2 regions of the Amphritea sp. HPY genome follow, and region 2 is predicted to be linked to the other one. Evidence: riboswitches for the same ligand, from Rfam matches in the RefSeq annotation. Region 2 holds a riboswitch; the other holds the start of a gene.
What was found. A riboswitch is a leader RNA that binds a small molecule or an ion and turns the genes downstream of it on or off. The one in region 2 is predicted to bind thiamine pyrophosphate.
Positions count from the first base shown of each region.

Region 1: another riboswitch for thiamine pyrophosphate. It lies ahead of thiD (bifunctional hydroxymethylpyrimidine kinase/phosphomethylpyrimidine kinase); the one in region 2 lies ahead of thiB (thiamine ABC transporter substrate binding subunit).

Region 1 is NZ_CP194015.1:5,198,024-5,203,874, reverse strand. Features, by position in the region: gene thiC (phosphomethylpyrimidine synthase ThiC) at 1-413, opposite strand, end outside; gene thiD (bifunctional hydroxymethylpyrimidine kinase/phosphomethylpyrimidine kinase) at 448-1,260, opposite strand; TPP riboswitch at 1,311-1,435, opposite strand; gene ACQUQM_RS23210 (alpha/beta hydrolase) at 2,314-3,234, opposite strand; gene mutM (bifunctional DNA-formamidopyrimidine glycosylase/DNA-(apurinic or apyrimidinic site) lyase) at 3,234-4,046, opposite strand; gene rpmG (50S ribosomal protein L33) at 4,142-4,297, opposite strand; gene rpmB (50S ribosomal protein L28) at 4,309-4,545, opposite strand; gene radC (RadC family protein) at 4,745-5,419, opposite strand; gene coaBC (bifunctional phosphopantothenoylcysteine decarboxylase/phosphopantothenate--cysteine ligase CoaBC) at 5,557-5,851, shown strand, end outside.
Region 2 is NZ_CP194015.1:3,726,940-3,732,790, reverse strand. Features, by position in the region: gene ACQUQM_RS16615 (ABC transporter substrate-binding protein) at 1-21, shown strand, start outside; gene ACQUQM_RS16610 (hypothetical protein) at 128-289, shown strand; gene ACQUQM_RS16605 (EamA family transporter) at 470-1,342, opposite strand; gene ACQUQM_RS16600 (ATP-binding cassette domain-containing protein) at 1,544-2,152, opposite strand; gene ACQUQM_RS16595 (ABC transporter permease subunit) at 2,145-3,755, opposite strand; gene thiB (thiamine ABC transporter substrate binding subunit) at 3,766-4,743, opposite strand; TPP riboswitch at 4,778-4,900, opposite strand; gene ACQUQM_RS16585 (phosphotransferase) at 4,934-5,821, shown strand.

The DNA.
Region 1 (5,851 bases), 1.5 Mb from region 2:
GAAACGTTAGCGCCTTCTTTGGCGCGCAGTGGCTTTCGCGTCAGCTCAAAACGCAGGTGATCCAGACGCAGATCCTGCTCCCGGCCGCGGCCGTATTCAGAGCTCAGGCCATCTAATTGCTCGGTGTCGTTACGCTCATCAATCCAGCTTGCACGAAGCGGCGCCAGACCTTTACGGACATCGATCTCAGCTTTTGGGTCGGTGTAAGGACCGGAGGTGTCATAGACATACAATGGCTCATTCTTCTCGCCACCCATATCAGTCGGGGTATCGTCCAGCGAGATCTCGCGCATCGGTACCTGAATATCCGCGCGGGAGCCTTCGATATAAACTTTACGCGAGCTCGGGAATGGCTGAACGGATGCTTCGTCAACCTGGGCGCTGCGGCTTAAAACTGTATTTGAGTCTGCCATTTTAATACCTGCTTTTTGATTATTCTTCGTCTGCTTACCAGAACTTATAAAAGTGATGTACCGGGCCGTGCCCCTTACCTACATCAAGAGTGTCCGCTGCAACTATTGCACCGTGAATATATTCTTTTGCTTGCTGTACTGCCGCTGCCAGATCCAGACCGTGAGCCAACCCAGCAGTTACTGCGGATGCGAGAGTACAACCCGTTCCATGGGTATTGCCTGTCGCGATCCTAGGAGCAGAAAACTGCTGCATCTGCTTACCATCAAACAACAGGTCAATCGAATTTTTACTACCTTCCAGATGTCCGCCTTTGAGCAGTACTGCTTTGCAACCAAGTTGCACAAGCTGTTCCGCTGCAAACTCCATTTCAGCCATTGATGCAGGCTCAGGACAATCTAAAAGTATTGCTGCTTCCGGGAGGTTGGGCGTGATCAGGGTTGCCTGAGGAATCAGTTTGGCTTTAAGCATATCAACGGCACTGCTCAGCAGTAACGCGTCGCCACTTTTTGCAACCATAACGGGATCGACCACCAGCCTGGCTGGTGCATGCTGTAAAAGCTTATCAGCGACTAGCTCAACAGTCTCCACATCACCTAACATGCCGATCTTAACTGCAGTAACATTCAGGTCATCGAACACAGCATCGAGCTGCAAACCGAGAACGTCTGAAGGTATAGGATGGATAGCCCGCACTTCGCTGGTATTCTGGGCGGTCACAGCAGTAATCACTGACGCACCATAGACACCTAAAGCAGAAAAAGCCTTCAGATCTGCCTGGATACCCGCACCTCCACTGCTATCTGAGCCAGCAATTGTAAGCGCGATTGGAACTGTTTTATGTGGCATGTACTTAGTCCAGCAACTATGAGCTAAACCGAATACAACACTGAGGAGAATTACGGTTTATCTCGATTTCCTACGCCGGAATTAACCGGATCAGGTTCGCGGGTTACTGCCATTATAAAATTCAAAAGAAGAATTCAGCAGCTCTCAGCCCCAACGGGCACCCCGACCAAGATAGGGCTAGTTTATGATCACAACGCCAGTCTGTCTATCTATTAACCGTAATAAGAGAAAACCTCTTATAACGTATCGTTCTAACATTAAAAAATAGGAATTTTTCCTATATTTTTCTCATGGCACACCGCAGATAATGTGCTTCAAGGATTTAAGAGCATTCATGGACCGAATACGGGACGGCCAAGCAACGCGGAAAGGATGGCAAGGAATGCAGGCATGATGCCTGGGATATTACCGCAGGGATCATGGAAGCCAGGACGAAGAGAGTACTCAAGGGGAACTGAGTACTCTCTTTTTTATGCGTAAATAAAACATTTGTTTGATTTTTGACTCCGTATAGGACTTTTTCCTATAGCCAGGCGTCTGAATATCACCATAATAGGCACTGAAGGATCGATACACTTCAAGGATGACGAAAAAGGATGGCGACTTGTTTACTCCGCTCTTGATAAAAGAGTGGCTCAGTAGAAGGTCAGGCGAAAAAGGATACATGGAAGTCGGCAGGATGCCAGCTGTAGATTTCGCAGAAAGATTCATAAGGATTATGAAGTGCCAACCTGAAGAGAGTACTTAAGGGGAACTAAGTACTCTCTTTTTTTCTTGCAAATCAGCGCTGAAATATCACAGCAGCGCAGACAATTGCTATAAACGCCCCCCCTCATTCCCATAGAAACTCACTAGGCTAGCCTCAGATAAAGACCCGCCACATCAAATTTTGATCCACCGCGGCAGTGCGGCTACCACATCAGGGTATTTGGTTAGTTAAAGCGATGAATATTCCAGCCCGTGCTTTAACTCCTCAAGGCCCAATTAAGCACACACTTCAGCCAACCCCATCGACTCAAAATATCTGAATTAGCCAGCTGTATCCTACTTTAATTATGCTATCAGGCTCTTCTTAAGCCAGTCCGTGACTATGCCTGCCAGTTTGTGCGGCGCAGTCAACGGCATCATATGCCCTTCACCCGGCACCGCAATTAACTCAATCGGTTGCTCGGCCTTAGCCTGCACCCGCCGAGAATAATTTAGCGACAACACCTCATCCTGATCACCCTGAACAATCGCCAAGTTAAACGGATAGCGTTGCTGCATAATTCCGGCACGATGCGAAAACAGGCTGGACAGCGTCTTAAACGGGTAATCCAGCACCATCATAGGGTCCTGATTAATCAGCTGACCAGCCGGGTGGCCGGCCAGCAGCTGATCATAATCCACAATCCAGGACAGCGGCAGCTTGATATGAGGAAACAGCAAACCACTACCCCAGGTCCATTGCCAGCCCAGATAATGGAACAGATCGGGCGCTTCCTCAGTAGTAAGCAATGTGCCACATAAGACGGCGGCGATTCGCTGATCTTTCTCAGCTGCGGCCACCGCCAGCAACGCACCAATCGAATAGCCAAACAGAGAAAATGAGCCGGTATAGCGCTGCTCCAGGGCATTCATGACTAATTCAACTGACTGACATACCGTTTCGACAGTGTAGAGACCCGGCTCACCGCCACTATAGCCGTGGCCCGGAAGGTCTATAGCAACTACATTGAATCCCTGCTCTGAGATATGGTGCAGCATCTCGGCATACAGCTCAGCGTAAGTACCAATTCCCGGCAGGAAGATTAAAACCGGCGCATCAATACTGTGTTCATATATTTCACAGTGCAGCGGCAATGATCCGACATGAAATGTTTCACGATGCTGCAGATACTCCCCATTACCCAATGCGCGCCAAAGATCTTCCCGGGTTGGACAGACATCGCCCCCCAGCGGGGTTGGTTTCAATAACGGTTCAATAATACTCATCAGCGCTGACACTCCGGACAATAAACGGTACTTCTCTGACCCAGGCGGATCTCTTTCAGACTGTTACGACACTGCACACAGCTTTCTCCTGCACGCCCATAGACCTGCAGTTCCTGCTTAAAATAACCCGGTTTTCCATCACCGCCGACAAAATCCTTTAAGGTCGTCCCCCCCTGAGCGATAGCACGGGACAGTACCTGTTTAATTTCTGTAACAAAGACCGCCAGACGCTTTTTAGAAACCCGACCTGCAGCCCGCTTAGGATGAATGCCTGCACTGAACAATGCTTCATTGGCATAGATATTACCCACACCAACAACAATATGACTATCCATTATCAATTGCTTGATAGCACCTTTTCGCCCCTGACAGCGCTGCCACAAATACTCAATATTAAACTGATCGGATAAGGGTTCAGGACCCAGCTTGGCAAGCAGATCATGCTGCGTACCAGCCGGCTGCCATAATACGGATCCAAACCGCCGCGGATCAGTCAGGCGCAGAGCCATACCGCTATCCAACTGCAGATCAACATGGTCATGATAGGCCGCAGGCTGGTCGGTCGCCACCAGGTAGAGGCTGCCCGACATCCCCAGGTGGATCATAACGGCACCTGGCATCGTGTGAAGCAACAGATACTTACCCCGACGCTCCACCGCTTCAATACGCTGACCATCAATCAGATCGCCAAGGCCTCCCGGTACCGGCCAGCGCAGCTTTGGCTGACGTACCACCAGGCCGGTAATAATTTGTCCCTGTAAGTGGGGTTCAATCCCACGACGGGTCGTTTCTACTTCGGGCAGTTCAGGCATAATCGAAATCGAAAACTCACTGATAATGAACAGGCAAAAAATCACCAGACACAAAAAAACCCGGACCAGCCGGGTTTTTCTTTAAGCACAGATCCTTATTTGATCTTAGCTTCTTTATACGTTACGTGCTGACGTACAACCGGATCATACTTCTTCATTTCCAGCTTGTCTGGAGTAGTACGCTTGTTCTTGGTCGTAGTGTAGTAGTGACCAGTACCAGCAGAAGATACCATCTTAATCTTATCGCGCATGTTACTGCTCCTTAAACCTTGATGCCGTTCTTACGAACTTCAGTCAGCACTACATCGATACCTTTCTTATCGATGATGCGCATACCTTTAGAAGAAACACGCAGACGTACAAACTTCTGCTCGCTCTCTACCCAGAAACGATGCCAGTGCAGGTTCGGAAGAAAACGACGACGCGTACGGTTCAATGCGTGGGAAACATTGTTTCCTGTTACAGGACGCTTACCTGTAACCATGCAAACTCGAGACATATTAAAACACCTTTAATAAATTCAATTACATCTTCTATCAGATACTTATTGGGCCGAAAGCTATGATTCCCAAATACACGGGTAGCTTTGCGATCCTCAGGCGGAGCGTCTTATACCAAGACAATTTACCGTACCAGTGGATAGAAGAGCGCGCATTGTACAGAATATGACCGTCCATAGCTACCGTAAAATACAGATTCTATATTAAGCCTCTTTCGGCCAACGAAACAGTCTCTCCGTCGCCGATAACCATATGATCCAACAAGCGGATATCCACCAGCTGCAGGGCTTCTTGCAAACGTTTGGTAATACTGCAATCGGCATGGCTGGGCTCGGCCACACCGGAAGGATGGTTATGGGCCAGAATTACCGCCGCCGCATTTCTCAACAAAGCCTGCTTCACCACTTCTCTGGGATGAACCGATGCGCTATCGATAGTGCCAGCAAAAAGTTCATCAAAGCAGATCACCCGATGTTGATTATCAAGCATCAGACAGCCAAAGACTTCCCGGGAACGGTTGCATAACTGGCTCTGCAGATAACTCCTTACCGCTTGCGGTGAGTCCAGCACTGAATCCCGCTGCAACCTCTCTGCAGCAGTACGGCGACTGATCTCCATAACCGCCTGTAGCTGTACATATTTAGCCGTGCCTAAACCATTAGCTTCGCAAAACTCCGATTGTGATGCGCGGATCAGTTCCCGCAGCGTACCAAAACGTATTAACAGATCCCTGGCCAGATCAACGGCACTGCGCCCCCTCACTCCGGTTCGCAGAAATATCGCTAATAATTCTGCATCCGACAAGGCTCTCGCTCCCTTATGCAGTAACTTTTCTCGAGGCCGTTCCATTTCAGGCCAATCCGTAATCGTCATCACACAACTCCTTTTGTGTCTCTTAATTCAATCATGCAGAAGCAGTTTAGACGTTTTTTAATGCCAGCAATGTTCCCCGCTAACGGTTAATGGTATCTTTAGCTCCCTGTTTTCAGCTGACATAACAGTTATACGGTATGCAAAGACTTACAAATCGACAGATCGTTTTAGGTATTACCGGCGGTATTGCCGCCTATAAAAGTGCCGAATTAACCCGCATCCTGAAAGGTGCCGGTGCGGACGTCCGGGTTGTCATGACAGCCGCCGCGACAGAATTCATCACACCGCTGACGATGCAGGCTCTCTCCGGTCATCAGGTACACCAGCACCTGCTTGACCCTGAAGCTGAGGCTGGCATGGGTCATATTGAACTGGCTAAATGGGCTGATATGGTACTGATCGCCCCGGCTAGCGCAGATTTCATGGCCCGCC
Region 2 (5,851 bases):
CCCCGCAAACTTGCCGACTAGCTTCCAGGCAGTGCCAAACCATCAGTTGTAGCTATGCTTAAGGGGCGTATTCGCAGGTTACTTATCAAGAAAAAGATCTTTGGGCCCGTAACGGAGTAAAAAAAACATGGGTATTGAGAAATTATTGCGGTTTATGTTTAGTGTGATGTTGTTAATGGCGCTTTTCTATCTGGCCATTTATGTGTTTGACCTGAAACCGGTGTTTCAGGCTGTTGCCGACGCTTTCAAGGGTATGTTACCAACATCCACCGTTGGCTATGGCGGCTGAGAGACTGGATCTGAACAGGGGGGAATGATCCTGAATGAAGTCTGCACTGAATCTCGTTTATGGTCATAGATTGAACTACAGCTGAAAGCCCAGTCCTGGTTGCTCTCCGGCTATCTTCTGCCCAAAGTTTCCACAGAGTTATCAACAGAAATATGGGGTAAGTATTTCTGCATAAACAGGCTAACTCCACATCACCATGATGGCAGCCACCGCGATAAGGAATAATCCCAGTATATCTTTAACGCGCACCTTATCCTTAAGCCAAAAGGTTGCTATCAACAGGGTAAAGAAGACTTCGACCTGGCCTAAGGTTTTAACATAAGGTACTGCCTGCAGTGACATGGCGCTGAACCAGCCGATTGAGCCGACACAGCTGGTGGCGCTTGTTAGCAAAGTCAGTTTAGGGCGTAGCCACAAAGCCTTAAGCGTGTCTCTGTCCTGCGTTCCCAGATAGGCTAGTAGTACCAAGGTTTGAATACCTATCACGAACACCAGCACCCAGGCTGCACTATAGGGGAAAGGCACGTCTAAGCTCAGACTAGCTTCACGTACCCAGAGTGACGTTAACGCAAATGAAGTGCCGCAACAAAGCCCTATAGCCACTGTTTTCAGTGACAGGCTTCTCAATCCTTGTCTGCTGCTCATAAAAAACACCGCTAAGGCGCCGAGAACCACACCGGCCCAGCCAAGCAATGACAGTGAAGTGCCAAAAAACAGGACCCCGAGCACCGCAGCAACAATGGCCTCACTCTTGGCAAGGCCTGCGCCGATGGCAAAATTCTGTAGCTTGAACAGTTTAACCATAAGCCCCGTCGCCAGGATCTGCATGGCTGAAGCACCTGATACAAACAGTATAAAAAGCTGGCTGAACTCGGGAATACCCGGATTATGCCAGGCGTACAGGCAGGTTAAATAGACCAACGCTATCGGCCCTGCCCATAAGAAACGGGCGAGTGTCACCCCGGCAACTTTGACCTCTTTACTCAGACGGCTTTGACAAGCATTGCGCCATGACTGCATAAATGCCGCCAGTAAGGTAAACAGGATCCACATGCGTTTATAGCTCCATCGTCCGGGGGAATTACTGTAAACCGCGTATTCTACGTTAACGTTGTATAAAACAGACAAGCGTCAATATCACAATGTCATGATATTTTTTGTGCTTGAGGCTGGCTGAGGGTTTATGGAAGGAGCCCCTTACCTAGCTGGCTTTCAGACATAAAAAAGCGATCATTTTGCAGCGCTGCATTTTTGTCAGTTGGCCCGGTCCAGATCTAAACAAAGGTCAGCCACTCGCTCCACGTCTTCGGCCTGGTGGGTCACCATCAGTACTGTCTTGCCATTGGCCTTTGCCGTATTACGGGTCCATTCAGTTGCCAGTTCACGGGTCTTAGGATCCAGTTCGGCAAAGGGCTCGTCCAGTAATATCAAAGGCTCGGGGCGTAGCAGTGTTCGGATCAGGGCGATGCGCTGACGCTGTCCGCCTGATAGTCCGCCAGGTCGTTTATTCAGTTGCTGGTCGACATTGAGCTGTGTAGCTGCTTCAAGTAGCTGTTCATAGGGAGCATCACCCGAAAAACCCAGGCAGAGATTTTCTTTCACACTCAAGTGTTCGAACAGGTTGATGTCCTGGAATAACAGACTCACCGGTCTTTGTTCGATTTTCAGCTTCAGTAAAGATTCTCCACGCCAGAGAATGTTGCCGGAGCGGGGTTTTAGAAAGCCTGCTATAGCGCTAAACAAGCTGGTTTTGCCAACCCCGCTGCGCCCCTGAATGGCCAGTATCTGCCCCTCCTGAACGTCGAAATTATAGGCTAGCAACTGGTTGTCACGCTCCAGTGTCAGATTGTCTATCTTAAGCATGGTGAGTTCCCTCAATTGGGGGCTTTTTATCGCTGCGTTTTCTTGTACTTTGTAGCTGTTCTATCCCCCACAGGATCAGCGCGCAAAGCGCCAAAAGTAACAGCGATGCCAGGCTTGCCTCCGCTATTCGATAGGTACCCGCGTAGCCGTAAATCAGCCAGGGCAGGGTGGTCCAGTCCTGTGTGCCGAAGATGGAAAATATCGCCACATCACCCATAGCCAGCACCAGAACCAGAGCGAAAGTCGGTGCCAGTACCGATCGCAGGAAGGGCCACTCTATCTGTAAACGTTGCCACTGATTCAGTTTCAAAGAGCGGGTCAGCAAGTGGTATTGGCTGTCGAACTGCAGCAGCCGGGGCTTTAGCTTTTGGATTGCGAAGGGTAAGACCACCGCGGTATTCAATAACGCCACCCACAGCATCCCCCATCGTTCCAGGTCCATCAGGGGCAGCAGAAACACAAACAGCCCTACGGATACCACCATGGCGGGTGCGATCAGGTTATGCACAGCAAGCCACTCGAACAATACCTGACGATGACGATGGCCGCTGATAATTGCGTCACGCACCGGTTGCAGCGTCAGGTAAGCCAACATTATGCCTGCCAATGCGGCAGTTACCCCCAGGCCAATACTGATCAGAGTGGGCTGCACAAGCTCGTTCAGCTCAAACCGGCTCAGCTCATCCTGTAGCAGTCCTGGAAACAGCGCAAGTATAGGTAGTAATAGCGCCAGCCAGGCGGTGAAATAGGTTAACTGTAGCAGGCGTTTGCCGCTGCCTTTGGCTGCGGGCGTGTGTTCCCTGCAGTCAGTATCCAGCGATAACCATGCGGTTGTGCCTAGTCGTGAAATCAGCAGGTAAAGGCTACCGGCGATAAGCAGCTGGGTCCACGCCAGTGTGAGGGTTTCCGGGATGTTGAAGTCATATTTCAGCGCCTGATAAATGGCGACTTCCAGGGTAGTGGAGCGGGGGCCGCCACCTAGGGTCAGGACAATCGCAAAGCTGTTAAAACAGAGTATGAATATAAAGCCGGACAGCATCAGGGCGGTGTGCCGCAGTGTCGGTAATTCAATTATTTTTAGCCGTTGAAACTCTGTAAGTTTCAATTGGGCTGCCAGTTTCCAGCTGCTATCGGGAATAGCCTGCAGTTGCTGGTAGAACACTCGTACAGCAAAAGGCATATTCAACAATATGTGGGCCAGCAGAATGCCGTTGAGGCCGTAGAGATTCCATTGTTCTCCCGTAATTGCATCAAGCAGCGGAGTAGCCAGTCCAGAGCGCCCCAGTAATGCGACCAGCCCGGTGATCAGCACCAGTGTAGGCATCACAAAGCAGAGCAGGCACAGGCCGAGAAAGGAGCGACGTCCCGGCAGATTTGGCAGATAAAAAAGAGCCCGGGCGACAGGCCAGGCCAGCAGTACCGAGATCAGGGCGCTGAGCAGTGCTTGCTTAAAGGTAAATTGCAGAATCTGATGAAAGTAGGGGTCACTAAGCAGCGACCAGTCAGGCCCTTCATTGCTGAGACCAATCAGCCCCTGAAAGGCCAGTACAGTCATCAGAACGACAGCGGTCAGCGCTAACCCTGCAGCAATTCTAATCGGCATCAGACTTGGGCTAGCGCGAGGTTTCGCTGCGCCATTCCCTGATCCAGTTACGGCGTTGCTGTGCTACTTCGGTGGGAGTGAATCCGATCCGCTCTGGGGCGATCAGCTGGTTAAATACTTCAGGCAGAGCCACGCTATCAATGACCGGCAGCATCCAGTTGCTGGTGGGAATAATCGCCTGGGCATCGGCTGAAACTAAAAAGGCCAGGAAGTCCCGTGCCAGCTCCGGATTTTTGCTGACCCGGGTAATTGCCGCGACCTCAATCTGCGCAATATGTCCTTCACTGAAGAGCGCAGCGCGATACTGATCCTTGCCTTCAGCTACTACATGATAGGCCGGTGAGGTGTTATAGCTTAATACGTAGTCGGCATCGCCTTTCAGAAACAGGCTGTAAGCTTCCCACCAGCCTTTGGTGACAGTCAGGGTATGGGGAGCTAATTGCTGCCAGGCCAGGTCTGCCTGCTCTCCGTATACTGATTTGACCCAGAGCATCAGCCCCTGGCCCGGTGTGCTGGTACGGGGGTCCTGATAGATAATGCTGGCGTCAGATTCGATCAGCTCCTTGAGAGAAGAGGCCGGAGTAGTGATCTTCTGGCTGTCGTATATAAAGGCGAAGTAGCCATAGTCGATCGGCAGGAAATCCTCATCCTGCCATTGCAGCTCTTGTTTCAGGCCATCAAGAGGCAGTTGATGGGGGGTAACCAAATCTTCACGGCGGGTTTCTTCGATGAGTGCATCATCAATTCCCAGAATAACATCTGCCTTAGTGCGATCCTTTTCGATGCGCAGACGGTTAAGAATGCTGACCCCGTCTTCCACTGCGATAAATTCCAGGTCGCATTCGCAGCGCGCTTCAAAAGCCTTTTCCAGTTGTGGTCCGGGGCCCCATTCAGAAACAAAGGAGTCATAAGTGTAAACCGTCAGGTCAGCTGCAAATGCCGGGATGCTGAGGCTAAAACAGGTAAGCAGGGTTAGTAGCTTCTTCATGGTGCCTTCGATGGCGGGAAAGCTGGCGAAAGTCCGGAAGGATCCGCTTATTTCCTACGCCAGTAGTTAACTGGATCAGGTTCTACGGGTTAAACTCTCAGCCAGACAAGCAGGTTTATGCTCTGCTTTCTTTATTTCGGCACCCCGATAAGACGTTGGGTGATTTTACCGCACCGCCAGAGGAGAAGCTATGACAACCCGGCCTACAGGGCAGCAGCCTCTCTTGCCACAAGACAAAGACACGGCTAAGACTCAATCCATTTTCAAAGCGGTGAATGTTTTTTTGGGTGCACCGGTCACGTGGCTGCCAATCGAGGGGACTGGTACTACAAATGCTCTGTTCCGTACCCATCTGCCTGGCCAGCCACTGGTGTTGCGATTAAGCGCCGATGATACGCAAGCATTTGGGGTTAATCGCCAGTCAGAGGCGGATGTTCTGACCCTGATTCAGGGGTATGACTGGGCGCCCAGGGTGCTTCATAACGACTGGCAGGCGGGATGGTGTCTGATGAGTGATCATGGCATTTCACCGAAACCTCAGGAATCGCGTAGTTATACACCTTTGCTGCTTCAGGCCGTCAGACAGTGGCAACAGATTATTACAGGCCCCTGTTTCGATTATCCTGCGCTGTATCAGCGTTATAGGGATCTGTTTGCAGGACAGAAAAATAGTGTCTGGATAGCTTTGCTCGAACGTCTTGAGTCGATTAACCAGGCGTTGCCCGAGGTGCCTGAATGTCTCACGCATCATGACCTTCACCGGGGGAATCTGTGTTTGGATGACGGGCGATTAGTGGTGCTGGACTGGGAGTATGCAGGGATAGGTAATCCGTGGTTTGATGCTGCGGCATTGAACCGTCAGTTTGGTATTTCTGTAGAGGATATCGCCAATTTACCTGCCTGGCAGGCTTTATCACCGACAGACTTCAAAACCGGCTTGATACTATCTCTCTGGCATACTGAGGCTCTCGAGAATCTGTGGTATGCGGCCAGGGAACGAGGTACTGATATCGACTCTGACCGAATTAGTCAGGCCAAGCGGTTATTGGATTATTCCCTTCCCTTCCCTGAACCCTGAATCGACGCCTTTGAGTAAGTAGTTGATTAA